3 regions of the Enterobacter sp. Li2LvB3 genome follow, and region 1 is predicted to be linked to each of the others. Evidence: predicted binding sites of a transcription regulator. Region 1 holds the regulator's gene; each other region holds the start of a gene.

Region 1 (10,689 bases):
TGTATTGCTGCCTGCGTAGCGCGAGGGTGTCATTGAGTGTCACCTGCTCAGCCTGGGCTTTTTGCACGCTTTCGCCATATTGTGCCAGGTGTTTTTGTAGTGGCTGATAGCGCGCGTGGAGTGTTGTCAGGCGCTGGCGTGCGGTGCGCGACTGGGCTTGCTGCTCCATCGCCACCGCAACCTCTTCGGTCGTCATCGTCAGGCTGCTTACCGGCAAACCGGCCAGCTTTTGACGCAGTTCCGCGAGGCGGGCGGTGAGTGCAACAAGCTGATGTTTATCACGACTCAACTGGGTGAAATGGGCACGCCATCCGGCAATTTCCTGGCCCCACTGGCGAAAACGCTCGTTCCCGGCAAGCCACTGGGCGAGCGTTGTCAGGTCAGTTTGCAGTTGTTCGCGAGTGCGTAACGCGCCGTTGCGCACTCGCGCCCGCTGTGCGTTTCTTGCCTGTAAGCGAGTATTTACTTCAACAATTTGCTGCTGTGTCTGCGCGAGGCGAGTGGTCTGCTCGCGCTGGCTCTCCCAGAGCGGACGCAGCGCAGCAGCAGGCTGCGCAAGCTGAAGTTTTGCCAGCTCCGGCCCGGCATCAGCCAGTGCCTGTTGTGCTTGCTGCTGCAAGGCCGTGGCACGCTGCTGTTCACGCAGCAGCTCATCATGACGCGTAAGCCACTGAAAGACTTGCTGTTGACTCTGCTGTTGCGCCAGCAGGGCTTTCTCTTCGTCAGTAAGTACCTGCAAACTTTGCTGCAGCTGTTGTTGCTGCTCTTCACTTAGGAGCACCACGCCAGCGGCCTGGGCCTCACACATCTCCAGGGCGCTACGGGCTGCCTTGTGTTGTTCAAAAACCCGTGCTGAAATCTGGCCGTAGATCTCAGTGCCGGTCAGCTCTTCCAGCAGTTCGGCGCGATCGCCGGGTTTCGCATTAAGAAAGGCAGCAAATTGCCCCTGAGAGAGCAGCATCGAGCGGGTAAAACGATCGTAATCCAGGCCCGTCAGGGCAGCGGTTTGTTCAAGCTTGTCCGTCACTTTATCGGCAAGGATTTTACCGTCTTCACAGCGCGCCAGCTCCACGCGCGGGGCCTGTAAGTTGCCGTCTGGCTGGTTACGCGCCCGGTTCTGGCTCCAGAAAGCGCGGTAAGCCGTGCCTTTTACTTCGAACTCTACTTCCGCCAGACACTCGGCGGTATCGCGCGTCATCAGGTCATTTTGCGCCTGAGAGACTTTTTGCAGGCGCGGCGTTTCGTGGTACAGCGCAAGGCAAATGGCATCCAGCAGCGTGGTTTTACCTGCCCCGGTGGCACCGGTAATTGCAAATAAACCGTTGCTGGCGAAAGGTTCAGCGGTAAAGTCGATTTTCCACTCACCCTTGAGTGAGTTGAGGTTTTTCAGACGCAGACTCAGGATTTTCATGCGTTCTCTTCCTCGTCATTCAGTGAGTGCAGTGTATGGGCGAACAGCTCGTTCAGCCTGGCGCGTTTTGCATCGTCCATTTCTTCCTGGGCCAACCGGCGTTCAAAAACCTCTTCGACCTTCAGCTCGCTCAGCGTTTCGCGCTGAGCGCTCAACAGGATTTTCTCGCGCTGTTCGCGGCTACGGCGCACCAGCAACACCTCGACGGGCAAATCTTCCGTTAAGGCCTGAATTTTACGCTGCATATCATGCAGATATTCATCGGTGGTGATTTCGATATCCAGCCAGACCGGCGGTTCTTGCGCCGCGCCACGCCACTGCTCAAGCTGAGTGGTGATGGCTGCCTGGTCGCCTTTGAGCACCGCGAGCGGTTGGGTGACCGGGACGTCCAGCGTATCGACGGCGCTGAGCTTGCCAGCGGTAAACGTCACCAGATGCACGGATTTGGCTTTGCCCGTCTCGTCAAAACTCAGGGAAATCGGGGAGCCGCAATAGCGAATATGTTCGCTACCGCCAATCATCTGCGCGCGGTGAATATGCCCCAGCGCGATGTAATCCGCAGGCGGGAAGTTTTGCGCCGGGAAAGCATCAAGCGTGCCGATATAAATGTCACGTACTGCGTCACTTTTGCTCGCCCCAACGGTAGTCAAATGTCCGGTGGCAATCACGGGGATCGCCTGTTCACCGCGAAGGGCGCAGGCTGCTTCATACTGCTGGTGGTAGTAGTCGGTTATGCTCTGCAACAGGTGCTGCTGCTTTTCACCGCCGGAAAGCCCGGCCTGACTCTGAACGATATCTCTCGGACGTAAAAAAGGCACCGGACACAGTACCGCACCCGGCGTCCCGTCGCGTTTTTTCAGGATCTGCGGGGCGTGCCCGGCGCTGGCGACGACCGTCGTGTTGAGGAACGCGAGAATATCGCGGGATTCATTCAGCGTTGCCACGGAGTCGTGGTTACCCGCAACAATCACCAGATGACAGCCGGTTTGCTGTAAGTTAACGACAAAACGGTTATACAGTTCGCGCGCATAGCTTGGCGGTTGCCCGGTATCAAAAATATCACCGGCAACGATGATGGCATCAACCTGGTGCAACTGAGCAGTTTCCAGCAGCCAGTTCAGGAAGGCTTCATGTTCTGCGGCGCGGCTTTTGCTGTAAAAATTTTGACCCAGATGCCAGTCCGAGGTGTGAAGTATGCGCATAACGGTTCCGTGGCAAAAAAATGAGGATAGGATTATAAACTTTCAGAGAACGGAAAATAACCGCTGTAATAAAACAACAGTTTGCCATTTATAGTGGTAATGTTTTTCATAAATCTGTCATAAATCTGACGCATAATGACGCCGCATTACAAACTTGTAACTTAAATAAGATAAGACAGGGCAAAGTATGGCGAGACGTATTCTGGTCGTAGAAGATGAAGCTCCGATCCGTGAAATGGTGTGCTTCGTGCTCGAACAAAATGGCTTTCAGCCGGTAGAAGCTGAAGATTATGACAGCGCGGTGAATCAACTTAACGAACCCTGGCCTGATTTGATTTTGCTTGACTGGATGCTGCCTGGCGGCTCGGGATTGCAGTTCATCAAACACATTAAACGTGAAGCGATGACCCGCGATATTCCGGTTGTCATGCTCACGGCGCGCGGTGAAGAAGAAGATCGTGTGCGCGGTCTGGAAACAGGCGCTGACGATTACATCACTAAACCATTCTCTCCTAAAGAACTGGTCGCCCGTATTAAAGCGGTGATGCGCCGTATTTCGCCGATGGCGGTGGAAGAGGTGATTGAGATGCAGGGCTTAAGTCTTGATCCAACGTCACACCGGGTGATGACCGGCGAAAACCCACTCGATATGGGGCCGACCGAATTCAAGTTATTGCATTTCTTTATGACTCACCCTGAGCGTGTCTATAGCCGTGAGCAGTTGCTGAATAACGTCTGGGGGACTAACGTCTATGTCGAAGACCGGACGGTTGATGTCCATATTCGCCGCTTGCGTAAAGCGCTGGAGCTGAGCGGCCACGATCGTATGGTGCAGACGGTCCGCGGCACGGGTTATCGTTTCTCGACCCGTTTCTGAACAATGACAGGAGTGTGACGCGTGCTGGAACGTCTGTCATGGAAAAGGCTCGTTTTTGAACTCATTCTTTGTTGTATCCCGGCCCTCATTCTGGGGGCATTCGTTGGACATTTGCCGTGGTTTTTACTGGCTGCGGTCACCGGGCTGCTAATTTGGCATTTCTGGAACTTACTGCGCCTTTCCTGGTGGCTGTGGGTTGACCGCAGTATGACGCCTCCGCCGGGAAGCGGAAGCTGGGAGCCGCTGCTCTACGGCCTGCATCAGATGCAGATGCGTAATAAAAAGCGCCGTCGTGAGCTGGGTAGCCTGATCAAACGTTTTCGCAGTGGCGCGGAGTCGCTGCCGGATGCGGTCATTCTGACCACCGAAGAAGGGACTATCTTCTGGTGTAATGGCCTGGCGCAACAGCTGCTTGGGCTGCGCTGGCCGGATGATAATGGCCAGAATATCCTTAACCTTCTGCGTTACCCTGAATTTACGCAGTATCTGAAAAAACGTGACTTCACCCGCCCGCATAATCTGAAACTGAACAATGGTCGTCACCTTGAGATCCGCGTGATGCCCTACAGCGACCAGCAGTGGTTAATGGTGGCGCGCGACGTAACGCAGATGCACCAGCTGGAAGGGGCGCGACGTAATTTCTTTGCCAACGTCAGCCACGAATTGCGCACGCCGTTAACGGTGCTGCAGGGCTATCTGGAGATGATGCAGGAGCAAACGCTGGAAGGGGCGCCACGCGAAAAAGCGCTGCATACCATGCGTGAGCAAACGCACCGGATGGAAGGGCTGGTGAAACAGCTTCTGACGTTATCGAAAATAGAGGCCGCCCCGACGCTTGCGTTGAATGACACTATCGACGTGCCGATGATGCTGCGCGTTGTAGAGCGCGAAGCGCAGACCTTGAGCCATAAAAAACATCAACTGACCTTTGAGGTTGATAATGGCCTGAAAGTACTGGGCAGCGAGGATGAGTTGCGTAGCGCCATTTCTAACCTGGTCTATAACGCGGTAAATCACACGCCAGAAGGGACGCATATTGTGGTGCGCTGGCAACATACCCCGACAGGTGCGGAGTTTAGCGTTGAGGACAACGGGCCAGGTATTTCGCCGGAACACCTGCCTCGCCTGACCGAACGCTTCTATCGTGTTGATAAAGCGCGCTCGCGCCAGACCGGAGGAAGCGGTCTGGGGTTGGCGATTGTGAAACATGCGGTCAATCATCATGAAAGTCGTCTCGATATTCAGAGCACGCTGGGGAAAGGAACTCGTTTCAGTTTCGTTATCCCGGAACGATTAATTGCCAAAAAAATCGCCTGACAACAGGCGTGTCATTTTTCCTTTCCACGGGCCAGCCATTGCTGGCCCGTTTGCTTTGCGGCCAAGTAAAACCTGAGTGAATTTTATACGCCCGATGCTTTTTTGTTCGCATGATTAGCCATGGGTTTTTCTTATAAATAGCGTATTGTGCTGGCCTGATTTTTCATACTGGCATATTGTTCTGGTTTCACGATCCCATCTTGCCTTTAAACGTTATAAGCGTTTAAATTGCCCCCCAGATACTGTCAGACCGACTGTATTTGCGTGGTAAATCGAAAAACTATTCTTCTCCACGCCAGGACGGGAGAATTTCCCGCTGAAATTGAGCAAGTTTTCCGCTGTATTGTCCCGTCAGGGATGGCGAAAATCTCAACGTTTTCAACACCACATCCACAGGCAGTAAGGTTTTATGACCCATCACTTAAAATCGCGTGACATCATCGCGCTGGGCTTTATGACATTTGCGCTGTTCGTTGGCGCAGGCAACATCATTTTCCCTCCAATGGTCGGCTTACAGGCGGGTGAACACGTCTGGACTGCTGCGTTTGGTTTCCTGATTACTGCCGTGGGTCTACCGGTACTGACCATCGTTGCGCTGGCGAAAGTCGGCGGCGGCGTTGATAGCCTCAGCACACCGATCGGTAAAGTGGCTGGCGTTCTGCTGGCGACGGTCTGCTATCTGGCTGTTGGCCCACTGTTTGCGACCCCGCGTACGGCAACGGTCTCTTTTGAAGTGGGGATTGCTCCGCTGACCGGCGACGGTGCGATGCCGCTGTTTATCTACAGCCTGGTGTACTTCGCGATTGTCATTCTGGTTTCTCTTTATCCGGGCAAGCTGCTGGATACCGTGGGGAACTTCCTGGCGCCAATGAAAATTGTGGCGCTGATCGTGCTGGCCGTTGCGGCTATCATCTGGCCGGCTGGCCCTATCAGCGATGCGATGGATGCCTATAAAAATGCGGCGTTCTCCAACGGTTTTGTGAACGGTTATCTGACCATGGATACGCTGGGCGCGATGGTGTTTGGTATCGTTATTGTGAACGCGGCGCGTTCCCGTGGCGTGACCGAAGCGCGTCTGCTGACCCGCTATACCATCTGGGCTGGCCTGATGGCCGGTGTGGGCCTGACGCTGCTGTATCTGGCGCTGTTCCGCCTGGGTTCAGATAGCGCTATGCTGGTTGAACAGAACGCGAACGGTGCGGCTATCCTTCATGCTTACGTGCAGCACACCTTCGGTGGTGCGGGCAGCATGTTGCTTGCGGTGCTGATTTTCCTGGCGTGTCTGGTGACGGCCGTTGGCCTGACCTGCGCGTGCGCTGAGTTCTTTGCTCAGTATCTGCCGCTCTCTTACCGCTCGCTGGTGTTTATTCTGGGCATTTTCTCAATGGCGGTATCGAATCTGGGGCTGAGCCACCTGATTCAGGTTTCCATTCCGGTGCTGACGGCCATTTATCCGCCGTGCATTGTGCTGGTGGTGTTGAGCTTTACTCGTCCGTGGTGGAATAATTCATCCCGAATTATTGCGCCGGCCATGTTTATCAGCCTTCTTTTTGGTATCCTTGACGGAATCAAAGCATCAGCATTCAGTGAAATGCTGCCAGCCTGGACACAGCGTCTGCCGCTGTCCGAACAGGGTCTGGCATGGCTGATGCCTACCGTTGTAGCGCTGGTTCTGGCCGTTATCTGGGACCGTGCAGCAGGGCGTCAGGTTACATCTAACGCGCATTAATCAACGGCAACAAACTGTTTAACCACGGGGCTTAAGGCCCCGTGGTTTTTTGTTTTTTTCGTGTTGAATGGCAAGATTTAAATGGAAAGTACTAACAAACTCAAACGTGGACTGAGCACCCGCCACATCCGCTTTATGGCACTTGGTTCAGCTATCGGTACGGGTCTTTTTTATGGCTCGGCAGATGCCATCAAAATGGCCGGTCCAAGCGTTCTGTTGGCCTACATCATTGGTGGCGTGGCGGCGTATATCATCATGCGAGCGCTGGGCGAAATGTCCGTGCATAACCCTTCTGCAAGTTCCTTTTCTCGTTACGCGCAAGATAACTTAGGCCCGCTGGCAGGCTACATCACCGGCTGGACATACTGTTTTGAGATCCTGATAGTGGCGATTGCCGATGTCACTGCCTTCGGCATTTACATGGGGGTCTGGTTCCCGACTGTACCGCACTGGATTTGGGTACTAAGCGTGGTGTTGATCATCTGCGCCATTAACCTGATGAGCGTGAAGGTGTTTGGTGAGCTGGAGTTCTGGTTCTCCTTCTTTAAAGTTGCCACCATTATCATCATGATTGCGGCCGGTTTTGGCATCATCATCTGGGGTATTGGTAACGGCGGTCAGCCAACCGGTATTCATAACCTGTGGAGCAACGGCGGCTTCTTTAGCAACGGCTGGCTCGGCATGGTGATGTCTTTGCAAATGGTGATGTTTGCGTACGGCGGTATTGAGATTATCGGCATCACCGCAGGTGAAGCGAAAGACCCGGAGAAATCCATCCCGCGTGCCATCAATTCAGTGCCGATGCGTATTCTGGTGTTCTACGTGGGTACGCTGTTTGTCATTATGTCTATTTACCCGTGGAACCAGGTGGGCACCGATGGTAGTCCGTTTGTCCTGACTTTCCAGCACCTGGGGATCACGTTTGCGGCCAGTATTCTGAACTTCGTGGTGCTGACGGCCTCGCTTTCTGCAATTAACAGCGATGTGTTTGGCGTGGGGCGTATGCTGCACGGAATGGCAGAGCAGGGCAGTGCACCAAAAGTCTTTGCGAAAACCTCTCGTCGCGGTATTCCGTGGGTGACGGTGATGGTTATGACCATTGCGCTGCTGTTTGCGGTATACCTCAACTACATCATGCCTGAGAACATTTTCCTGGTGATTGCATCGCTGGCGACCTTTGCGACCGTGTGGGTGTGGATTATGATCCTGCTGTCACAGATTGCGTTCCGTCGCCGTCTGCCGCCGGAAGAGGTGGAAGCACTAAAATTCAAAGTGCCGGGTGGTGTGGTTACTACCGTAGTTGGGCTGGTTTTCCTGGTCTTTATTATCGGACTGATTGGCTATCACCCGGATACCCGTATTTCCTTGTATGTGGGCTTTGCGTGGATTGTTCTGCTGCTGGCAGGCTGGATGTTTAAATGCCGCCGCGACCGCCAGTTGGCGCAAGCGCAGTAATCCCCTTTTCCCCTCACCCTGTGGGTTGAGGAATCCCCACAAAAATACGAGCACGGACGGCTCCCTCTCCTTTTTGGGGAGAGGGGTGGGGTGAGGGGGAACATACGGCTCAGGTGGTCATTCCGTTCACTTTACGTTCCTTGCTACTCTGTCACCACAATAGCGGTGAACGTGCCAGGGTAGCTCACCGCCGCTACCCTGGCGACCCGGGCTCCCGGCAAGAAAATCGCCGCTTCGCGGTGCCTTCGGCTTATTCCTTTCGGCTTTCGGGTCGGGCGCGATGCAGCGTCCATGCAAGTCGCGCCCTCTCGGCGCATCCATGCGCCTCGCCCCGGCCTACAGGAAATGCCTCAGCGATTTTCAGCCGGACCATGGAATTGCTGTAAGCCTTTTATTTCAATGGCGTAATGTCATCGCTGAGTAAAGATAAAATGACTGGGGAACCCTCAGCCCAAAAGGAGAGGGTGAAGGCATCAGGCTGCACTGATGCCTCCTCCCCCGTCCTCCTCCCCCAATAAACTGCATCATGATGAGCTAACCTTAACTACCCTGTGGCAAGGTGACGTCAATTTCATCAAAGGGGATTCGTGATGTTGAACGCCTGGCACCTTCCGGTTGCCCCATTTGTTAAGCAAAACAAAGACAACCTTGTGATTACGCTCTGGCTGGCGGGGGAAAATCAGCCCGACCGCGTGATGCTACGCGCTGAAGTGGATAACGAAGAAACCGCATTGACCATGCATAAGCAACGCAGCCAGCCGCAGCCCGGCGTGACGGCATGGCGCGCGAACATCGATCTCAACAGCGGGCAGCCGCGACGTCGCTACAGCTTTAAGCTGCTGTGGAATAACCGTCAGCTGTGGTTTACCCCGCAAGGCTTTAGCCGTTTTCCACCTGCGCGGCTGGAGCAATTCGCCGTCGATTACCCGGACCATGGCCCGCAGTGGGTCAACGATCAGGTCTTTTATCAAATCTTCCCTGACCGCTTTGCCCGCAGCCAGAAGCGCACGCCGCAGCAGGATAAGGTCTATTACCACCACGCCACAGGTCACGACATTATCTTTAAAGAGTGGGATGAGCCGCTTACAGCGCAGGCAGGGGGATCGACATTTTACGGTGGCGACCTGGACGGGATCAGCGAAAAGCTCCCGTATCTGAAAAAACTGGGCGTCACGGCGCTGTACCTTAACCCGGTCTTTAAAGCGCCAAGCGTTCACAAATACGATACCGAAGATTATCGCCACGTTGATGAGCAGTTTGGCGGTGATGCCGCGCTGCTGCGTCTGCGGGAAAACACGAAAAAAGAAGGAATGCGCCTGATTCTGGACGGCGTGTTCAACCACAGTGGGGATTCCCACGCCTGGTTTGATCGTCACAATCAGTCCATGGGCGGTGCGTGTCATAACCCGGATTCACCCCAGCGTGACTGGTACAGCTTTAGTGATGAAGGACGGGCTTTGGACTGGTTGGGCTATGCCAGCCTGCCTAAGCTCGATTTTCAGTCGCCAGTGCTTGTGAACGAGATCTACGGTGGTGATGACAGCATTGTGCGCCACTGGTTAAAGGCTCCGTGGAACATGGACGGCTGGCGTCTGGACGTGGTGCATATGCTGGGTGAAGCGGGTGGGGCACGTAACAATATTGAGCACGTTGCCGGGATCACCCGTTCAGCAAAAGTCGCCCAGCCGGAGGCGTTTGTCTTTGGTGAGCATTTTGGTGATGCGCGTCAGTGGCTTCATGCCGATGCCGAAGACGCGGCGATGAACTATCGCGGCTTTACTTTCCCGCTGTGGGGATTCCTTGCCAATACCGATATTTCTTACGATCCGCAACTTATCGACGCCGAAACCTGCATGGCGTGGATGGACAACTACCGCGCCAGTCTGTCTCACCAGCAGCAGCTGCGGATGTTCAACCAGCTGGATAGCCACGACACAGCACGTTTCAAGTCGCTGCTGGGCAAAGACGTGGCGCGTCTGCCGCTGGCGGTGACCTGGCTCTTCACCTGGCCTGGGATCCCGTGTATTTACTACGGTGATGAAGTGGGACTGGACGGCAACAACGATCCGTTCTGTCGCAAAACCTTCCCGTGGGATCCGGCAAAACAGGACGCGTCGCTGTTCAGCCTGTATCAGAGTATGGCGAAACTGCGTAAACAGAACCAGGCTTTACGCTACGGCGGATGCCAGGTGGTCTACGCGCATGATAACGTCGTGGTGTTTGCCCGGGTCTATAACCAGCAGCGCGTGCTGGTGGCCATTAACCGGGGTGAAGCCTGTGAAGTGGTGCTGGATGATTCCCCACTGCTCAGGGTGAAGGCATGGCAACTGAAAGAGGGTAAAGGCGACCTGCAAGAAGGGGTTTTGTCTCTGCCTGCGATTTCAGCCTGCGTTTGGTTTGGTAATTAATCCCCTTTTGCAACCGGTGTATTACGCCGGTTGCAGAATATTCCCCAAAGTCGTTCTGTTAAATTAAACAGAGCGGACAAATTTCTTTAATATCGTCTAAATCAATTCTCGCTATACTCAAATTGCTTTATCAGACAGGGCCCTTTCTCATTTAGCACACAAAATCGTTGGCTTTTAACACATTGATTAAAAGGTACTTTTATGTCTATTCGTGAACTGATTGACCCGTCCAATTCCGCACTGATTTTTATCGATCACCAGCCGCAGATGTCCTTTGGCGTGGCAAATAT
Region 2 (10,689 bases), on a different contig from region 1:
GGTGTTTTTAGAGCCATCAGTCGCGCACAGATAAGTATTGTTGAAGGTTATATTAACTCATGAACTGATTCATCTTGAGCATGAACGCATTTAATGCTTATTTTAATAGGCTATGCGGTGATTTTGTAAGACAACCAAGTGATTGTATAATGAACAAAACAGAATTCTACGCGGATCTCAACCGCGACTTCCAGGCATTAATGGCAGGTGAAACCAGCTTTTTAGCCACTCTGGCAAATACAAGTGCGTTATTGTTTGAACGTCTTTCCGGCGTTAACTGGGCCGGTTTTTATCTTCTTGAAGATAAGACGCTGGTGCTTGGGCCATTCCAGGGGAAAATCGCCTGTGTGCGCATTCCTGTAGGTCGTGGCGTATGTGGCACTGCAGTTGCGACAAACCAGGTTCAGCGTGTAGAAGACGTCCACGCCTTTGACGGACATATTGCATGTGATGCGGCCAGTAATTCTGAAATCGTTCTTCCGCTGGTGGTGAATGATCAGATTATTGGCGTTCTGGACATCGACAGTACGGTCTTCAGCCGCTTCACAACTGAAGATGAGCAGGGGCTTCGCGAGCTGGTCGCTCATCTTGAAAAAGTATTAGCAGCCACCGATTATCAAAAATTCTTTGCGAGCGTCGCAGGATAATCAACGGATAACGTAGCATTTACTGATGGCGTCATTATAATGTCGCCTGTTCATGCCTGCGCTTGTTGGCAACGTCCGTTGTAATCAGGAAATTTCATGGAAAATCAACCTAAGTTGAATAGCAGTAAAGAAGTTATCGCATTTCTGGCCGAGCGTTTCCCACAGTGCTTTAGCGCTGAAGGTGAAGCTCGTCCCCTGAAAGTCGGTATTTTTCAGGATTTGGTAGCACGCGTTGAAGGTGAGATGAATCTCAGCAAAACTCAGCTGCGTTCTGCCTTACGTCTTTATACTTCGAGCTGGCGTTACCTGTACGGTATCAAAGCGGGCGCGACGCGTGTCGATCTCGACGGCAACCCTTGCGGTGAGCTGGACGAACAGCACGTAGAGCACGCTCGTAAGCAGCTGGAAGAAGCGAAAGCCCGTGTTCAGGCACAACGTGCTGAGCAGCAAGCGAAAAAACGCGAAGCCGCAGCGGCAAACGGTCAGGAAGAAGCGCCTCGTCGTGAGCGCAAACCGCGTCCTGCCCCACGTCGCAATGAGAATAACGATCGTAAACCGCGTACCGACAAACCAGCAGCAGCGAAAGCCCCGCGTGTGCCTCGTGAAGAGCCGCGCCACACCCCAGTTTCTGACATCAACGCACTGAGCGTGGGTCAGTCGCTGAAGGTCAAAGCGGGTAACAATGCTATGGACGCCACCGTACTGGAAATCACCAAAGATGGCGTTCGGGTACAGCTGACTTCTGGTATGTCAATGATTGTACGCGCAGAACACTTGTTGTTCTGAAACGGAGGCCAAGCCTGGCATGAACACTTTTTTTAAGCTCACCGCGCTGGCGGGCCTGTTTGCTATAACAGGTCACGCTTTCGCAGTGGACGATATTACGCGTGTTGATCAAATTCCGGTTTTAAAGGAAGAGACTCAGCACGCGACGGTGAGTGAGCGTGTGACGTCACGCTTTACTCGTTCGCATTATCGTCAGTTCGATCTCGATCAGGCCTTTTCGGCCAAAATCTTCGACCGCTATTTAAACTTGCTGGACTACAGCCATAACGTGCTGTTGGCCAGCGATGTTGAACAGTTCGCAAAACGTAAGGCCGACGTGGGTGATGAACTGCGCTCCGGTAAGCTGGATCTGTTCTACGACCTGTATAATCTGGCACAGAAGCGCCGTTTTGAACGTTACCAGTACGCGCTGAAAGTGCTGGAACGTCCGATGGACTTCACCGGAAATGACACCTTTAATCTGGATCGCAGTAAATCTCCCTGGCCGAAAGATGAAGCCGAGCTGAATGCGTTGTGGGACGGAAAGGTAAAATATGACGAGCTGAGCCTTAAGCTCGCCGGCAAAGACGAAAAAGAGATCCGTGACACGCTGACGCGTCGTTATAAATCGGCCATTCGTCGTCTGGCGCAAACCAACAGTGAAGATGTGTTCTCGCTGGCAATGACCGCGTTTGCCCACGAAATCGATCCGCATACCAACTACCTTTCCCCGCGTAATACCGAACAATTCAATACTGAAATGAGCCTGTCTCTGGAAGGTATTGGTGCGGTGCTGCAAATGGACGATGATTACACGGTCATCAACTCCATGGTGGCGGGTGGCCCTGCATCCAAAAGCAAAGCGATTAGCGTTGGCGATCGTATTGTCGGTGTCGGCCAGACCGGGCAGAGCATGGTTGATGTTATCGGTTGGCGTCTGGATGATGTTGTCGCGCTGATCAAAGGACCAAAAGGCAGCAAGGTTCGCCTGGAAGTCCTGCCTGCCGGTAAAGGCACCAAAACCCGTATCGTTACCTTGACCCGCGAACGTATCCGTCTGGAAGACCGCGCGGTGAAAATGTCGGTCAAAACCGTGGGTAAAGAGAAGGTCGGTGTTCTGGATATTCCTGGCTTCTACGTTGGCCTGACGGATGACGTAAAAGTGCAGTTGCAGAAACTGGAAAAGCAAAACGTCAGCAGCATTATCATCGATCTGCGTAGCAACGGTGGTGGTGCATTGACCGAAGCCGTCTCACTTTCCGGGTTGTTCATTCCGTCTGGTCCGGTGGTTCAGGTACGCGATAACAACGGTAAAGTGCGTGAAGACTCTGATACCGATGGTGTGGTTTATTACAAGGGCCCGCTGGTGGTGTTGGTCGATCGCTTCAGTGCTTCAGCTTCTGAGATCTTTGCGGCTGCAATGCAGGATTATGGCCGTGCGCTGATTGTGGGTGAGCCAACCTTCGGTAAAGGTACTGTTCAGCAATACCGTTCTCTGAACCGTATTTACGATCAGATGCTGCGCCCTGAATGGCCAGCGCTGGGTTCCGTACAGTACACCATTCAGAAGTTCTATCGTGTGAATGGCGGCAGTACGCAGCGTAAAGGCGTAACGCCGGATATCATGATGCCTACGGGCACGGAAGAGACAGAAACCGGCGAGAAGTTTGAAGATAACGCACTGCCGTGGGATAGCATCAACGCCGCGACATATGTGAAATCCGGTGACATGACCCAGTTTGGTCCTGAACTGCTGAAAGATCATAACGATCGCATCGCAAAAGATCCTGAGTTCCAGTACATCATGAAAGACATTGCGCGTTTCAATGCCATGAAAGATAAACGGAACATTGCTTCTCTGAATTACGCACAGCGTGAGAAAGAGAACACGGAAGATGATGCAACCCGTCTGGCGCGTATCAACGATCGCTTCAAACGTGAAGGCAAACCGCTGCTGAAAAAACTGGACGATCTGCCTAAAGATTACCAGGAGCCAGATCCGTATCTGGACGAGACGGTGCATATCGCTCTCGACCTGGCGAATCTTGAAAAAGACAAGCCAGCCGTGCAGCCTGCACCGGCAAAATAACCCCCAGACAGGCACAAGTAATTGTGCCTGTTCTTTTTAGTTCTGCATCCTCCCGTCAATCAGCTTTTCAATTGTGTAAAGTTGTGTCTTTCTGGTGACTTACGCCCGTCGAATCCTTGAAAATAGATGCAATACCCATACGATGTGGGTAATCGCATAGTGCGTTTTGTTAAACTGAGGTTAAAAGAAAATTATGATGCGAATCGCGCTCTTCCTGCTCACCAACCTGGCGGTTATGGTGGTATTCGGGCTCGTGCTAAGCCTGACAGGAATTCAGTCGAGCAGCGTTCAGGGTCTTTTGATTATGGCGCTGCTGTTTGGTTTTGGTGGTTCCTTCGTTTCTCTGCTGATGTCGAAGTGGATGGCACTGAAATCTGTGGGTGGTGAGGTCATTGAGCAGCCACGTAACGATATGGAACGGTGGCTGATGAACACTGTTGCGCAGCAGTCGCAACAGGCGGGTATCGCCATGCCGCAGGTCGCCATTTACCATGCACCGGACATCAATGCGTTCGCCACGGGCGCGCGCCGCGATGCATCCCTGGTTGCGGTCAGCACTGGTCTGTTGCAGAACATGAGCCGTGACGAAGCCGAAGCGGTTATCGCTCACGAGATTAGCCATATTGCCAACGGTGACATGGTGACCATGACTCTGATTCAGGGCGTGGTGAACACCTTTGTTATCTTTATTTCGCGTATCCTGGCGCAGATTGCCGCTGGTTTTATGAGCGGAAACCGTGACGAGGGTGAAGAGAGCAACGGTAACCCGCTGATCTATCTCGCTGTGTCGATAGTACTGGAGCTGGTGTTTGGTATTCTCGCAAGCATCATTACCATGTGGTTCTCTCGTCACCGTGAATTCCATGCGGATGCGGGCTCTGCGAAACTGGTAGGGCGTGAAAAGATGATTGCCGCGTTGCAGCGTCTGAAAACCAGCTACGAGCCGCAGGAAGCAACCAGCATGATGGCATTCTGCATCAACGGTAAATCTAAATCGTTGAGTGAGCTGTTTATGTCTCACCCGCCGCTGGATAAACGTATCGAAGCGCTGCGTAGTGGGGAATACCTGAAGTAACGCAGTTTGTGATGAAGAGCCGGGCAGGAGCCACTCCGCCCGGCTTTTTTTATGCCTGAACACCGGGCTGAGTGACGCGAAGCCCGCTGATAATCGCAGCAATGGTAGCGAGTGTCCCGGCGGTAAACAGCGCCACGTGTGTGCCATTCTGACCGGCGAGGTTAAACATCAGAGCGACCAGCGCAGCCCCGGTACTTTGTCCAAGTAAACGTGCCGTACCCAGCATTCCGCTGGCACCACCGCTGCGATGGCGTGGGGCGGAAGTGATAATGGTGTGGTTGTTCGGTGACTGGAACAGACCAAACCCGGCGCCGCAGAGGATCATTCGCCAGATAATATCCAGGTCAGAGGGCGAGGAGGGGAGCAATGCCAGAGCGAATAGCCCTGTTGCCATCACCACCAGACCGAGTGCACCCAACAGCCCGGCATGAACCCGCTCAATTAAATAACCTGCCAACGGTGCCATCACCATCGTGGCCAGCGGCCACGGGGTTAACAACAGCCCCGTTTCAACCTCAGTACGGCCAATCACGCTCTGTAAGAAGAAGGGCAGAGATACCAGCGCCAGCATCTGCGCGCAGAATGAACAGATTGACGTACCAATAGAGAGTGAAAACAGTGGAATGCGTAACAAATCAACTGGCAGCAGGGGCACAGGCAAGGACAACTGGCGGCGAACAAAGAAGAAGCCGATAACCAGCATCGCGGCAATTTCTGCGGCGATTAAGGTGATGGACTGACCTTGAGCAAATCCACTCAGGGCGGTGATCAGCAGACCGAAGGTCAGCGCATTCATCACCGCACTGGGTAAATCGAATCGCGGCATGGTGTTTTTCGGGCCATTTGCCGGGAGGTAGCGCAGGGCAAAGACGATAGCAATGATGCCAAGAGGCACGTTGATGGCAAAAAGCCACTGCCACGATGCAACGGAGAGGATTGCAGCGGCAATGGTTGGCCCGGCCGCCGAGGACACCGCGACAATAAAGGAGTTTATCCCCATGCCGCGTCCCAGATGGCGCTGCGGGTAGATAAGGCGTATCAGGGCCGTATTCACGCTCATCAATGCCGCGCCGCCAAATCCCTGGGCGATACGGGCGAGAGTAAGTGTATGCAGGGAATCCGACAGGGCACAGAAAAGTGAGGTGAGCGTAAAGACCACCAGACCGCACTGATAGACCCGGCGATAGCCAAACATATCACCGAGGAAAGAGAGCGAAAGAAGAGAAACCACGATTGCTATCTGGTACGCATTCACAATCCAGATGGAACTGGCGGGTGAGGCATGAAGGTCGCTGGCGATGGTTGGCAGGGCAACGTTAGCAATTGCACCGTCAAGGACAGCCATCGAAATACCGATAATAATGGTGGCAATGGCGCCGTACCGCTGGGGTAAAGGCAGTCCATCAGAAGGAATTTTTTCCATGGGGAATAAAAAGCTCAACGTGAAATTATTCTCAGAGTAACTACTTTAGCATTGTTAATTCCGTTTTATGTCGCAGATTTGTAACGAAGTAAACAGGGATTGATTGCAGGTATCATGACAGGAATTTATAATAAAAACCGGTTCTGATTTTTATAAAACACTCTCCATGAGGTGATAAATGGCAATCGCAGATTTGGATAAGCAGCCAGATTCTGTTTCTTCCGTGCTGAAGGTGTTTGGCATCTTACAGGCGCTCGGAGAAGAGCGTGAAATTGGTATTACAGAGTTGTCGCAGCGTGTGATGATGTCGAAAAGCACCGTTTATCGCTTTTTGCAAACCATGAAGTCTTTAGGGTATGTCGCGCAGGAAGGCGAATCTGAAAAATATTCTCTGACGCTGAAACTGTTCGAACTGGGCGCCCGCGCGCTCCAGAACGTCGATCTGATTCGCAGCGCCGATATCCAGATGCGTGAATTATCTCGTTTAACCAAAGAGACGGTTCACCTGGGGGCGCTGGATGAAGACAGCATTGTTTACATCCACAAAATTGACTCCATGTACAACCTGCGCATGTATTCGCGCATTGGCCGTCGTAACCCGCTGTACAGTACTGCAATCGGTAAAGTGCTGCTGGCCTGGCGCGATCGTGAAGAAGTGACCCAGATCCTCGATGGCGTGGAATATAAACGCAGCACCGAGCGAACCATCACCAGCACTGATGAGCTGTTAACGGTTCTCGATAAGGTTCGCGAGCAGGGTTACGGCGAAGATAACGAAGAGCAGGAAGAAGGTTTGCGTTGCATCGGTGTGCCGGTGTTTGATCGCTTCGGGGTGGTGATTGCCGGCCTGAGTATTTCATTCCCGACACTGCGTTTCTCTGAGGAACGTCTGCACGAGTATGTAGCGATGCTGCATACCGCTGCGCGTAAAATCTCCGAGCAGATGGGTTATAACGAGTATCCGTTTTAATCCAGGCTAAGATAAAAACGCCGCGTAATCGCGGCGTTTTTTTATTAATTCCCGTTATGGTGTTAACCGTTATCGATAACAACCGTCATCTTGCGCAGCACCGGACAGTTCGTTAACCCAATGAAGCCGCTGTCTGAATGCAGGTATTGTGCAGTACTGACTCCACGGGCCGTCACATACTTACACTGAATACCTAAGCCCGCCGCATTTTCGGTACTTCCCACAAGTACACCGTATCCGGTTAACAACAGGCCAATCCAGATAATGGCCAGTGCAATAATAGTGCGAATGATAAAATGCATCATTGCCTCTTTTTGTTAGTTGTCATGCCTTTAAGCGTAACGGGTTTACGCAATGAAACAAGTGCACTATTCCGAAAAGTACTTGATGACAGTACAGTTAGCCCCTGTTTAAGATAGCCATGCTAACCTGGTTACATCAGGTCATAAGACGGAGTGTGGAGTGAAAAAAATACGCTGGGTAATTCTGGTTATCGTGCTGATAGCATGCGTGGTGTTGTGGACGCAGACTATCAATGTGATGTGCGATCAGGATGTACAGTTCTTCAGTGGCGTTTGTGCAATCAATAAGTTTATTCAGTGGTAAGACTCATTTTTTCTCAAGGTGATTTCCTTCCTTCGCGCCAGTGGTAAAATAGACGTTTTTATTGAGGTGGTGAAATGGGTGAGTTACTGAATTCAGGGCTGCTGAGCATGGCGTCCCTGGTTATCTCTTTGGTTATTATGGTTGTGGGTTTGGTTCTGTGGTTTTTCGTCAATCGCGCCAGTTCCCGTACAAACGAGCAAATTGAGTTACTGGAAGCATTGCTCGATCAGCAGAAACGACAGAATGCCTTGCTGCGCCGTCTGTGTGAAGCCAACGAGCCAGAAGAGAAAGAAGCGGCAAAAGAAGCGGTTGTTGAAGATAAAGAAGAAGACGATTTTATTCGCCTGGTGGCTGAACGTTAATCTGTGATTCACGGGAGGTGGCTGTGGTCTGGAAAAATCCCTGGTATGACCCCTCCCTGAAGCATCACACCCCCGCTGGTTTTCGCAATACGCTGCCCGCTGGCCATCAGCAGGGCGATGTCGAACGCTGGCGAAAAGAGCGTAAATCAGCCGGGTTGCCTAAACCGCCCGCAGCGGGCTATGACACCTTTCTTAAGCAGTGGTGGCAGCCTGTAACCCTTAACACGTTATCCGAAGATGGCGTATGGTGGCTGGGCCATGCCAGTATGCTATTGCGTATGGACGGGAATTACATCCTGACCGATCCCGTTTTTTCCCGACGTGCCTCTCCGTTTCCTTTTCTTGGGCCCGAGCGTAAAACGCCTCCGGTTATCTCTGTCGAAAAACTCCCGCAGCTCGATATTCTGGTCATTTCCCATAATCACTATGATCACCTCGATGCCGCCACCGTTCGTCATCTGTTGCGTCGTTTCCCCGATCTGCACGTGTTTGTGCCATTAGGTCTGGCGAGCTGGTTTCGTCGTCGGGGAGCAAAAAATGTGACTGAACTCGACTGGTGGCAGAGCATAACGTGGCAGGGTATGACGCTCACGGCTGTACCCGCGCAGCACTGGAGTATGCGCACGCCGTGGAACCGAAATCGCTCCCTCTGGTGCGGCTGGGTTTTTGAAAGCCGTCATCATCGCTTTTGGTTTAGCGGTGATACGGGTTATACGCCGGAGCTGCTCACCATCCCCGAACGGCTTGGAAAGATTGACGCTGCCGCATTGCCGGTTGGCGCGTATGCACCCCGCTGGTTCATGTCAGTACATCATATGGACCCGCAATCTGCCGTTGCGTTATGGCAACAACTGGGTGCTCCGCTGGCATTCCCCATTCACTGGGGCGTGTTTGAATTGGGGGATGAATCGCTGGAAGAACCGGTGCAGGAGTTAAATCAGGCACTCGCCAATTTAGCACCAGTTAATGATTCATTCAGGACACTGAAAATTGGTGAATATTTACCCTTCTAAACGCAGCGCTGATTTGTTGCATATATTCTGTATTTTAATCACGCAAAGAGAATTTTATTTTTATCGAAACGTTTTGCTTGCCTTCTTTTGAGGCAGAGTCATAAAAATTTCATTATTTTGGTGCATAACGATATTTATTAAGCGGTGAATTTTAATACAACTCGGGCGGGTTTATTAACAACGTATTTTCATTACAACAGCTCCGGTACGTTGGAATGATTTAAGCATAACTTTTCACAATTTGTTCTAACTCAATCATTGCATGGAGGATTCTTTTGCCTGGCGCTGGACGCACCGAAGTGATTGAGCTAAGGTAAAAAAGTCTTAGATTACAGCGGTTGTGAAAACATCGTTAATGCAGTTCAGGCTGGTAATGCCGATCGCAAACATTGCGCATAATTGTGCAGAAGGTTGCAAGGCAGCGCCAGAATTTGTGCGGCGGATCTAGACACGTTTAAAAATGGCTTGCCATAATTAACGTTGTGTGTGATAACACGTTTTGGGTCAAACGAGGTACAGTTCTGTTTATGTGTGGCATTTTCAGTAAAGAAGTCCTGAGTAAACACGTTGTCGTTGAATACCGCTTCTCTGCCGAACCTTATATTAGTGCCTCAAGCAGTAATGTCTCAGTTTTATCTCAGTCAATGCCTGCGGGCTAAGAAAACACTCTAAGGAATTTTGCAAATGGCAAAGATTAAAGGTCAAGTTAAGTGGTTCAACGAGTCTAAAGGTTTTGGTTTCATTACTCCTGCTGACGGCAGCAAAGATGTGTTCGTACACTTCTCTGCAATCCAGGGTAACGGCTTCAAAACTCTGGCTGAAGGCCAGAACGTTGAGTTCGAAATTCAGGACGGCCAGAAAGGCCCAGCTGCAGTTAACGTAACTGCTATCTGATCGAACCACTGCTGACTGAAGTGCTTCTGCGCTTCGATCTCAGATATAAAGCCTCGCTTATGCGGGGCTTTTTTATTGCCTTATCTTTCAAAATATTACGAATGAACGCCTTGTTAGCAACTTGTTGCAAAGCTACGAGGTTATTAGCATTGTTTTCACCGCGTCAGCCGGCCTTTTCCCGTTAAATCAGGGCGTTGTTCAACGGACCTGGGGTTCAGGTGAAAAAGAAAACGATAACGACAGCCGGAAACTTTACCCCGGCTCGTTTTGCGCTGCTGTGTCTTGCTATTTTTTGTAGTCTGGCTTTCTTACTAGGCCGTGTTGCCTGGTTGCAAATCATCAAACCTGACAATCTCGTTAAGCAGGAAGATATGCGCTCGCTGCGTGAAGTCGCGATTGATGCGCCGCGCGGGATGATTGTTGACAGGGAAAACAGACCGCTTGCTGTCAGTGTACCGGTAAGAGCCGTCTGGGCTGATCCGAAAACCGTGCTGGCAAAAGGCGGTGTGGGGTTTGATGAACGCTGGCAGGCGCTGGCGAATGCATTACATCTCTCTCTTGGCACACTCTCTGCCCGAATCAACAGCACACCGCAGGGGCGCTTTATTTATCTTGCCCGTCAGGTTGACCCTTCTCAGGCGCAATGGATCGATAAACTCAATCTGCCAGGCATCAACTTGCGCGACGAATCGCGGCGCTTTTATCCCGCCGGTCATGTTGCAGCCAACCTGATAGGGTTCACGAATATTGACGGGCAGGGCATTGAAGGGGTTGAGAAAAGCTTTAACGCACAACTTTCAGGGAAAGCCGGCGTCAGGCAGGTGAGGGAAGACCGCTACGGGCGC
Region 3 (10,689 bases), on a different contig from region 1:
CTGAATCCGCACCAGACTGATGTGCTGACGGGCGATAACGAGCAACAGCAGCAGCTGGAGCAGCAAATTTTCAACGCCGATACTGACCAGTTTTACAACGCGGCAGCTGTATGACCTGGCAACAACGCATAAACACCGCCCTGGAGGAACGCCGGGCGGCGGAGGCTTTTCGCGTACGCAGGGTTGTGGAAAACGGTGCAGGCCGTTTTCTCACCCGCGACAATCAGCGTTTTTGCAACTTCTCCAGTAACGATTATCTGGCCTTAAGTCAGCATCCGCAGATTGTCCGCGCCTGGCAGCAGGGAGCCGAACGTTACGGTGTGGGCAGTGGGGGATCAGGCCACGTCAGCGGTTACACCACAGCCCATCAGGCGCTGGAGGAAGAGCTTGCCGACTGGCTGGGGTATCCCCGTGCGTTGCTGTTTATCTCGGGTTTTGCGGCCAATCAGGCGGTGATTACCGCCCTGATGGGGAAAGACGACAGAATTGTGGCCGACCGTTTGAGCCATGCCTCGCTACTGGAGGCGGCAAACCTGAGCCCGGCGCAGCTTCGCCGCTTTGCCCATAATGACGCCACCCCGCTTCACGCTCTGCTGGACAAGCCCTGTGACGGCCAACAGCTGGTAGTGACGGAAGGGGTGTTTAGCATGGACGGCGACAGCGCACCGCTAAACGCCCTGCATGATGTTGCGCAGCAGCATAACGCCTGGCTGCTGGTGGATGATGCCCACGGGATCGGCGTGGTGGGTGATGAAGGGCGCGGAAGCGCGTATCACCAGGGCGTGAAACCCGAATTGCTGGTGGTGACGTTCGGTAAAGGATTTGGTGTCAGCGGAGCGGCGGTGCTGTGCAGTGAAACGGTTGCCGATTATCTACTGCAATTCGCACGACACTTGATTTACAGCACCAGTATGCCGCCTGCGCAGGCCGTGGCGTTATCTGCGTCAATGCAGGTAATACGTGGGGATGACGGAGAAGCACGTCGGCAGCGCTTAGCACAACACATCCGGCATTTCCGCCAGGGCTTAAGCACGCTGCCTTTCCAGAGCATTGACTCACTGAGTGCAATTCAGCCGGTTATCGTAGGGGATAACGGCCGGGCACTGAAGCTGGCGCAAATGCTACGCGAACAGGGCATGTGGGTGACGGCGATCCGCCCGCCGACGGTACCTCCTGGCACGGCGCGGTTACGCCTTACGCTCACGGCGGCTCACGAAACGCAGGATATCGATACGCTGCTGGAGGCGCTGTATGCTGCCCGTCAATAAAGAGGCCATTGCAGCTGCGTTTGGTCGCGCGGCGCAGAGCTATTCACAACACGATGAACTGCAACGTCAGAGCGCGCGTGGGTTGCTCAGCACGCTGGGCGAGAGCCATTTCCCGCAGGTGCTGGATGCCGGATGTGGCCCGGGCGCGAACAGCCGCTACTGGCGCGCCGCGGGAAGCTGTGTGACAGCTATCGATCTCTCTTCGCAAATGCTTGACGAAGCACGCCAGCAACAGGCGGCTGACCGCTATCTGGTCGCGGATATTGAAGCCATCCCCCTGCCCGACGGGCAGTTTGACCTGGTGTGGAGCCACCTTGCAGTGCAGTGGTGCAGCAGCCTGCCTCAGGCGTTGCATGAGCTGTATCGCGTGGCACGACCCGGCGGAAAAATCGCATTCACCACGCTGCTTGAAAGCTCGTTGCCGGAGCTGAATCAGGCCTGGCATGCGGTGGATGCCGGGGCGCACGCTAACCGGTTTTTATCGCAGGATGAGGTGCTCCAGGCGCTGAAAGGCTGGCGTAACCGCAGCGTGGTGCAGACCATTACGCTCAGTTTTAGCGATGCCCTCAGCGCCATGCGCTCGCTGAAAGGTATTGGGGCGACGCATTTGCATTCGGGACGGGACAAAAAACCGCTTACCCGTGGCCAATTGCACCGTTTAGGGATGGCCTGGCCGCAGCAACAGGGCGAGTTTCCGCTCTCTTATCAACTTTTTCATGGGATTATCGAACGTGACTGAACGTTATTTTGTCACCGGCACCGATACGGAAGTCGGTAAGACGGTTGCCAGCTCGGCGCTATTGCAAGCGGCGAATCTGCAAGGGTTTATCACCGCGGGCTACAAACCAGTGGCCTCGGGCAGTGAGATGACAACAGAGGGATTACGCAATACGGATGCGCTGGCGTTGCAACGTAACAGCAGCCTTACGCTGAGCTACTCGCAGGTGAATCCCTACACATTCGCCGAGCCAACCTCGCCGCACATCGTCAGTGCAGACGAAGGCCGGGCGATTGATTTCGCGGTGTTGTCGAAGGGATTACGCGCTCTGGAGCGACAGGCAGAGTGGGTACTGGTTGAAGGAGCAGGCGGCTGGTTTACACCACTTTCGGATCAACAAACCTTTGCCGATTGGGTACAGGCCGAACAGCTCCCGGTTATCCTGGTGGTGGGGGTGAAGCTTGGCTGCATCAACCACGCTATGCTGACTGCGCAGGCCATCCAGCAGGCGGGGTTGCGCCTGGCGGGCTGGATAGCCAACGATGTGGTCGCACCAGGCAGGCGTCATCAGGAATATCTGGCAACACTAAAACGCGTGCTGCCCGCGCCATGCCTGGGTGAGATCCCCTGGCTTGCTGAGGGGGCCGACAGTGCCGAAACTGGTCACTATCTGGATCTCAGCGTCTTGCCTCCAGTGTCATCCAGTGGGCAATAAGCTCATCATTCAGCTCGTTAACGTGGCCCTGTGCCACGTTACGCCCGCGATACAACATGCAGAAGCGGTCCGCAACCCGACGGATAAACGACAGCTGCTGCTCCGCTAACAGTACCGTCATACCCAGCTCACGGTTCAGCCTTATCAACAGTTGCGCAAGCTTCTGGGCAAAGCTCGGCCCTGCGCCGTGCATCGGTTCATCCAGAATCAACACCCGCGGGCGATTCACCAGGGCGTTGGCTATCGCCAGCTGATACTGAATATCGGGCGGTAACCCGTTGGCCCGTGTCTGGCGCAGCGTATAGAGCTGCGGGAAAAGCGCGTAAACCTCGCTTTTGGCGGAGGCATCAGGCTTTCCCGTGGCCCGCATCGCGATATGCAGATTCTCTTCAATGGTCAACTGCGAGAAAATCCGTCTGTCCTGCGAGACGTAGCCAATGCCAGGTCGGTTTCGCTGTTCAGGTGGCTGGCTGAGCAGATCGCGCGGTGGTGCCCCCGCTTCATGCCAGATGATTGTTCCGCTATCAACGGGTAAATTTCCCGCGATGCAGTTCATCAGCGTGGTTTTCCCCATACCCGGCAGGCCAATGACCCCCGTACACAGGCCTGGCGGTAAATCTAAATCAACATTCCATAGCGTATGTTGGCTTCCGTAAAACTGATTAACTGCACGCAGACTCAACATGTTTCTCTCCTTAAAAATCGATGTGGGTATGGCTCGTACGGATTGTGCAAAACTCCTGCCAGAACCGTTAAGTTGATTAAAAAAGAGACTTTTTTAGGAATGAGCCTGGGGCAAGGTAGGGATGCGGCACGGAATTGCACAGTGGCAGTGCTGGCGGTGTTGAGTTGTGGTGCAGCGATAAAATCACTGAATTGTGATTAAGATCTCACCAAACCGTTATGTCTGACGCAACTGATTATCATCAAAAAACAGCTATAAAATTTTTTTGTCACCCCACCGGTGGGAAAAACCGGGAATTAGCTGAGTGGCGGTCTATACGGGCTGGAAGCAGTTATCCACTATTCCTGTGGATAACCATGTGTATTAGAGTTAGAAAACACGCGATAAGCGAGAGAACACGCGGCTTACACCTGAATTGGTGCGAAACGCGGCTTTAGAAAATATCGGTTAAAAATCAAATTGTTATATAAAAGCAATTAGCGTAATGAAACTGTCACTGGTTGCCACAAAACTTTCATTACACGGCTTGACAAATGTTAAAAAAGAAAAAGTTCTGGGGATAACCCGGGTTCGCTGGTGTTTTATTTTGTCGCAGTCTAAATTTTGACCGGGATTACGCTAATCAATCGAACGCTACTCTAAATATCCTGACACGCCACTGGTTTTTCATCCAGTATTTTTTACTGGCAATCCTGGCAGCTGCGAGTAAAATTACTCACCTGCCGCTAATTACGTCATCAGGTCATCGCCCATGAGTAAACCGTTCAAATTGAATTCTGTTTTCAGCCCTTCAGGCGACCAGCCTGAGGCGATCCGTCGCCTGGAAGAGGGGCTGGAAGACGGTCTGGCACATCAGACGCTTCTGGGCGTTACCGGCTCGGGTAAGACCTTTACCGTTGCCAACGTCATTGCGGATCTCCAGCGCCCCACTATGGTGCTTGCCCCGAATAAAACCCTGGCGGCTCAGCTTTATGGTGAGATGAAAGAGTTCTTCCCGGAGAACGCGGTGGAGTACTTCGTTTCTTACTACGATTACTACCAGCCAGAAGCGTATGTCCCAAGCTCCGATACCTTTATCGAAAAAGATGCGTCGGTGAACGAACACATCGAACAAATGCGTCTGTCGGCAACCAAAGCGCTGCTGGAACGCCGAGATGTGATTGTGGTGGCTTCGGTGTCCGCTATCTACGGTCTGGGCGACCCGGACCTGTACCTGAAGATGATGTTGCACCTTACCCAGGGGATGATCATCGATCAGCGTGCGATTTTGCGCCGCCTGGCAGAGCTGCAATACACCCGCAACGATCAGGCCTTCCAGCGTGGTACGTTCCGCGTGCGCGGCGAAGTTATCGATATCTTCCCGGCAGAGTCAGACGATATTGCACTGCGTGTTGAACTGTTCGACGAAGAGGTTGAGCGGCTGTCGTTGTTTGACCCGCTTACCGGGCATGTGGAATCGGTCATTCAGCGTTTCACGGTCTACCCTAAAACGCACTACGTGACCCCGCGTGAACGTATTGTGCAGGCGATGGAAGATATTAAAGACGAGCTGGCAGACCGCCGTAAGGTGCTACTGGCGAATAACAAGCTGCTCGAGGAACAGCGTTTAAGTCAGCGTACCCAGTTTGATCTGGAGATGATGAACGAGCTGGGTTACTGCTCCGGTATCGAAAACTACTCGCGCTTCCTCTCTGGCCGCGGGCCGGGCGAGCCACCGCCAACCCTGTTTGACTACCTTCCGGCGGACGGCCTGCTGGTGGTGGATGAATCCCACGTGACGATTCCGCAGATTGGCGGCATGTATCGCGGCGACAGGGCACGTAAAGAGACGCTGGTAGAGTACGGTTTCCGCCTGCCATCAGCGCTGGATAACCGCCCGATGAAGTTTGAAGAGTTTGAAGCACTTGCTCCGCAAACCATCTACGTGTCGGCAACGCCGGGCAGCTATGAACTGGAGAAATCGGGCGACGAGGTGGTGGACCAGGTGGTGCGTCCTACCGGTCTGCTGGATCCGATTATCGAAGTACGCCCTGTTGCTACGCAGGTTGACGATCTTCTGTCTGAGATTCGTATCCGCGCTGCCATCAATGAACGCGTGCTGGTGACGACCCTGACCAAGCGCATGGCGGAAGACCTGACTGAATATCTTGAAGAACACGGTGAGCGCGTGCGGTATCTGCACTCGGATATCGATACCGTGGAGCGTATGGAAATTATCCGCGACCTGCGTCTGGGCGAGTTCGACGTACTGGTGGGGATCAACCTGCTGCGAGAAGGTCTGGATATGCCTGAAGTGTCGCTGGTCGCGATTCTGGACGCCGACAAAGAGGGCTTCCTGCGTTCTGAGCGTTCCCTGATCCAGACCATTGGCCGTGCCGCGCGTAACGTGAACGGTAAGGCGATCCTCTACGGCGATAAGATAACCCCATCGATGGCGAAAGCGATTGGTGAAACGGAACGTCGACGCGAGAAACAGCAGCGTTATAACGAAGAAAATGGTATTACGCCGCAAGGGCTGAACAAGAAGGTGGTGGATATTCTGGCGCTGGGTCAGAACATCGCCAAAACAAAAGCAAAAGGGCGGGGCAAGGCGCGTTCAGTGGTGGAAGAAGATACTGTCGTGCTGACACCAAAAGCGCTCCAGCAGAAAATTCATGAGCTGGAAGCGCAGATGATGCAACACGCGCAGAATCTGGAGTTTGAAGAGGCTGCGCAAATCCGCGACCAGCTGCATCAGTTGCGGGATCTGTTTATTGCAGCATCGTAACAAAAGCAAAATGGCAGCCAAAAGCTGTACTGCTTGTCAGTTAAGCACGGTGCATGATTCCGCTCACCTTAATATCAGCAGAAAATAATTCGTTCAGAACCTGTGAACGGGATAAGGGGGCCACCGCGGCCCCCTTATCAATCCCCGCGGCCCGCAATGAAATCGGTGCTTCGCACTGCGCTCACCTCCCGACCGTCTGCCTGCGGTTCGCCGATTTCTACGGGACTCAACAACCGTGCCATTTTCAGGCCGCAGAGAAGGTTGAGGGCGCGTGAGTCCGGCTGAAAATCGCCGAAGCGTTTCCTGTAGGCCGGGGCGAGGCGCATGGATGCGCCGAGAGGGCGGATTTACAGGGACGTTACCTCCGCCCGTCCCCGATAAGCCGGAAGGAATAAGCTGAGGGTACCGCGAAGCGGTGATTTTCTTTGCCGGGAGCCCGGGTTGCCAGGGTAGCGGCGGTGAGCTACCCTGGCACGTTCACGGGTATTGTGGTGACAGAGTAGCAAAGAACATAAAGTGAACGGAATAACCACCACAGCCGTATGTTCCCCCTCACCCCAGCCCTCTCCCCAAAAAGGAGAGGGAGCCGTCCGTGCTCGTATTTTTTGTGGGGATCCCTCAACCCTGTGGGAGAGGGGCGGGGTGAGGGCACCAGACCGCACTGAAACAAAACCTTAACCCAACGCCTGAATCGCTTTCTCCAGTGCTTCACGCAGCAGATGACGATCGTGGCGATACTGAATATCGCTGGCTTCCAGTGGCTCCTGCACCACCACGCGTGCGCCGATCCCCGACACATCAGCTTTCGGCCCAACCACAACCGCGTCGATGATTTTTTTCCCGACGTACTGCTCCATGATACCGAGCTTGTCCGCAAGCGTCAGGCTTGCTGCCGCCGGGCTCAGTTCACGCCCTAAATTACCGATATAGACCACCGGAGCTGGTGTTCTGCGCAGGGCCTGAGCCAGCTCTTTTACCAGCAGAATGGGCATCAGGCTGGTGTAAAAACTTCCCGGCCCAATCAGGATCAAATCCGCTTCGCCGATAGCATCGACGGCTTCACGCGTAGCGGGAACGCCCGGATATGTCATGAGCTCTTTCGGCGGCAGGGTCAGCTGGTCAATATTCACTTCGCCGTAAACTTCATGGCCTTCCACATCAATTGCCATCAAGTCGACCGGTTGTTCAGACATCGGAATCAGGAACGCATCAACTTTAAGCAGATTACGTATTAAATTGATGGCTTCAAGAGGGCGAACGCTCAGGTGATCCAGCGCCTTTAACATCAGGTTTCCGAGGTTATGGCCAGAAAGTTCGCCATTACCGGCAAAACGGTACTCAAACATCGCTGACGCCACGCTCGGTTCGGTAATTAACTGATTTAAACAGTTACGCATATCGCCCCACGCGATACCGCCTTCCGAACGACGAATGCGCCCTGTAGAACCGCCGTTATCGGTTGTAGTGACTATCCCTGTAAGCCTGGATCCAAGAGAGGAAAGTGAAGACATCACTCGCCCCAGACCGTGGCCTCCGCCAAGAGCGACTACCCGATCAAGATCCGCAAAAGTGCGATTGCGCATACCTATTCCTTATCACGTTCGAACAGCGTAACAGTAACCTAACTACCCCTAAAAGACGATGCTTCACCCGGTGCAAAATGACGTATATCAATGCGAAAGTACCGTTTTTGCGTATTCTGTTACGAAAATGCACGATCATGTCGCTATATATAAAATTATATAGCGAAAACCGATAATGGCGAAGAGGTGATTTCCGCGCTACTATCGCCTAAACCACGTTTTCGAATTTGAAAACATACACTCTAGCCTTTGTGCCTGTGTCGAAAGATATGGCGCTCTGGCCGTGGCGGATTTGCCACCAGGGTACAGAAAGAAATGACTGTGCCTCCCGTATCTGGAAAGGTGTACATGGCTTCACAACTTACTGATGCTTTCGCGCGTAAGTTCTTTTACTTACGTCTGTCGATTACCGATGTGTGCAATTTCCGTTGCACCTACTGTCTGCCTGACGGTTACAAACCTGGCAGTACCACCAATAATGGCTTTCTCTCCGTGGATGAAGTGCGCCGCGTCACGCGTGCGTTCTCTGAACTCGGCACCGAAAAAGTGCGGCTGACCGGGGGAGAACCTTCTCTGCGTCGCGACTTTCCCGATATTATCGCTGCTGTGCGCGAAAACGACCGTATCCGTCAAATTGCGGTAACCACCAATGGGTATCGCATGGCGCGGGACGTGGCGAAATGGCGTGACGCTGGCCTGACGGCGATCAACGTCAGTGTCGATAGCCTTGATGCCCGCCAGTTCCATGCAATTACCGGCCAGGATAAGTTCCGGCAGGTGATGGACGGCATTGATGCGGCGTTTGCTGCCGGTTTCGAGAAGGTGAAAGTCAATACGGTGCTAATGCGCGATGTAAACCACCATCAACTGGACACCTTCCTGGCGTGGATCAAATCACGCCGCATTCAATTGCGTTTTATTGAGCTGATGGAAACCGGCGAGGGCAGCGAGCTGTTCCGTCGTCATCACATCTCCGGTATGGTGCTGCGCGACGAACTGCTGAAACGCGGCTGGATCCACCAGATCCGCCAGCGCAGCGACGGCCCGGCGCAGGTCTTTTGCCACCCTGATTACGAAGGGGAAATCGGGCTTATCATGCCTTATGAGAAAGAGTTCTGTGCCAGCTGTAATCGCCTGCGCGTCTCGTCTGTGGGCAAGCTGCACTTATGCCTGTTCGGGGATGGTGGCGTAGACCTTCGCGATCTGCTGGAAGACGACTCTCAACAGGACGCGCTTGAAGCGCGTATTTCCGAAGCGCTGACGCATAAAAAACAGACCCATTTCCTGCATCAGGGCAACACCGGAATTACTCAGAACCTGTCATACATTGGCGGGTAATCAGTCTTAAGAAGGAACCAGAAGATGAGTCAGGTAAGCGCAGAATTTATCCCGACACGTATTGCTATTCTTACCGTTTCTGAACGCCGTGGTGAAGAGGATGATACCTCCGGCCATTGGTTGCGCGATGCGGCACACGAAGCCGGGCACCATATTGTTGCTAAAGCGATTGTTAAAGAGAACCGCTACGCCATCCGTGCCCAGGTTTCCCAGTGGATCGCCGGTGATGAAGTGCAGGTGGTGCTGATTACAGGCGGTACTGGTTTTACCGCAGGAGATCAGGCTCCCGAAGCGTTGATTCCCCTGTTTGATCGCGAAGTAGAAGGCTTTGGCGAAGTATTTCGGATGCTCTCATTTGAAGAGATTGGCACCTCAACCTTGCAGTCACGCGCGGTGGCGGGGGTAGCGAACAAAACGCTGATTTTTGCCATGCCGGGCTCCACCAAAGCGTGCCGTACCGCGTGGGAGAACATCATCGCGCCGCAGCTCGATGCCCGCACCCGTCCGTGTAATTTCCATCCCCATTTAAAGAAATAAGTTATGTCACAACTGACCCACATTAACGCCGCTGGCGAAGCGCATATGGTGGATGTGTCTGCCAAAGCCGAGACGGTGCGCGAAGCGCGTGCTGAAGCTTTCGTTACCATGTTGCCTGAAACCCTGGCGATGATTATCGATGGCAGCCACCACAAGGGTGATGTGTTTGCTACCGCACGCATTGCCGGTATCCAGGCCGCGAAACGGACCTGGGATTTGCTCCCACTGTGCCACCCGTTGATGCTCAGTAAGGTTGAGGTAAACCTGCTGGCGCAGCCGGAACACAACCGCGTGCGAATTGAATCACTTTGCCGTTTAACCGGGAAAACCGGCGTTGAGATGGAAGCGCTGACGGCGGCCTCTGTCGCCGCGTTGACCATCTACGATATGTGTAAAGCCGTGCAAAAAGACATGGTGATTGGCCCGGTTCGTCTGCTGGCAAAAAGCGGCGGGAAATCTGGCGATTTTAAGGTGGACAGCCATGATTAAAGTGCTCTTTTTTGCTCAGGTCCGCGAGCTGGTCAACACCGATAGTCTGACCCTGGAAACCTCATTCGATAACGTTGCCGCACTGCGCGCACATCTGGCAGAACAAAGCGACCGCTGGGCGCTGGCGCTGGATGAAGGCAAATTGCTGGCGGCAGTTAATCAGACTCTGGTGGATTTTAACCATCCGCTGAAGGCCGGTGACGAAGTGGCGTTCTTCCCGCCGGTGACAGGAGGCTGAAATGGCTGAAACCCGAATTCTGGTAGGTCATGACCGCTTCAGTGTCGGTACAGAATACAGCTGGCTGGCGGAGCGCGATGAAGATGGCGCGGTTGTCACCTTCACTGGCAAAGTGCGTAACCACAATCTTGGCGACAGCGTGAAAGCGCTCACGCTGGAGCACTATCCGGGCATGACCGAAAAATCGCTGGCGGAGATCGTGGACGAGGCGCGCGGACGTTGGCCGCTCGGGCGCGTCACGGTTATCCACCGCATCGGCGAAATGTGGCCGGGTGAAGAGATCGTGTTTGTTGGCGTGACCAGTGCGCATCGCAGCAGCGCGTTCGCGGCGGGCGAATTTATTATGGACTA

Evidence for each region. The regulator PhoB, encoded in region 1, activates phosphate uptake and scavenging genes when phosphate is short. The targets are predictions, from matches to a motif close to CTGTCATAAAACTGNCNNAT.
Region 2: kdgR (DNA-binding transcriptional regulator KdgR) is a predicted target of PhoB. The motif match lies at 6,067-6,086, and genes of this name have one in related genera.
Region 3: uvrB (excinuclease ABC subunit UvrB) is a predicted target of PhoB. The motif match lies at 3,887-3,906, and genes of this name have one in related genera.

The regions. Positions count from the first base shown of each region.
Region 1 covers NZ_JBSICG010000013.1:25,898-36,586, forward strand. Annotated here, with positions in the region: gene sbcC (exonuclease subunit SbcC) at 1-1,411, opposite strand, end outside; gene sbcD (exonuclease subunit SbcD) at 1,408-2,613, opposite strand; gene phoB (phosphate response regulator transcription factor PhoB) at 2,801-3,490, shown strand; gene phoR (phosphate regulon sensor histidine kinase PhoR) at 3,512-4,807, shown strand; gene brnQ (branched-chain amino acid transporter carrier protein BrnQ) at 5,217-6,536, shown strand; gene proY (proline-specific permease ProY) at 6,618-7,991, shown strand; gene malZ (maltodextrin glucosidase) at 8,582-10,399, shown strand; gene ACS603_RS12300 (hydrolase) at 10,601-10,689, shown strand, end outside.
Region 2 covers NZ_JBSICG010000001.1:275,815-286,503, forward strand. Annotated here, with positions in the region: gene yebS (membrane integrity lipid transport subunit YebS) at 1-17, opposite strand, end outside; gene ACS603_RS01320 (GAF domain-containing protein) at 150-647, shown strand; gene proQ (RNA chaperone ProQ) at 744-1,433, shown strand; gene prc (carboxy terminal-processing peptidase) at 1,453-3,501, shown strand; gene htpX (protease HtpX) at 3,695-4,576, shown strand; gene ACS603_RS01340 (MFS transporter) at 4,626-5,999, opposite strand; gene kdgR (DNA-binding transcriptional regulator KdgR) at 6,178-6,969, shown strand; gene ACS603_RS01350 (YobH family protein) at 7,032-7,271, opposite strand; gene mgrB (PhoP/PhoQ regulatory lipoprotein MgrB) at 7,432-7,575, shown strand; gene ACS603_RS01360 (YebO family protein) at 7,650-7,937, shown strand; gene ACS603_RS01365 (MBL fold metallo-hydrolase) at 7,961-8,950, shown strand; partial or broken gene ACS603_RS01370 (DUF2627 domain-containing protein) at 9,478-9,622, shown strand; gene cspE (transcription antiterminator/RNA stability regulator CspE) at 9,635-9,844, shown strand; gene ftsI (peptidoglycan glycosyltransferase FtsI) at 10,063-10,689, shown strand, end outside.
Region 3 covers NZ_JBSICG010000005.1:229,432-240,120, reverse strand. Annotated here, with positions in the region: gene bioB (biotin synthase BioB) at 1-114, shown strand, start outside; gene bioF (8-amino-7-oxononanoate synthase) at 111-1,268, shown strand; gene bioC (malonyl-ACP O-methyltransferase BioC) at 1,252-2,007, shown strand; gene bioD (dethiobiotin synthase) at 2,000-2,701, shown strand; gene ACS603_RS06605 (ABC transporter ATP-binding protein) at 2,664-3,386, opposite strand; gene uvrB (excinuclease ABC subunit UvrB) at 4,138-6,153, shown strand; gene yvcK (uridine diphosphate-N-acetylglucosamine-binding protein YvcK) at 6,828-7,736, opposite strand; molybdenum cofactor riboswitch at 7,963-8,097, shown strand; gene moaA (GTP 3',8-cyclase MoaA) at 8,085-9,074, shown strand; gene moaB (molybdenum cofactor biosynthesis protein B) at 9,099-9,611, shown strand; gene moaC (cyclic pyranopterin monophosphate synthase MoaC) at 9,615-10,100, shown strand; gene moaD (molybdopterin synthase sulfur carrier subunit) at 10,093-10,338, shown strand; gene moaE (molybdopterin synthase catalytic subunit MoaE) at 10,340-10,689, shown strand, end outside.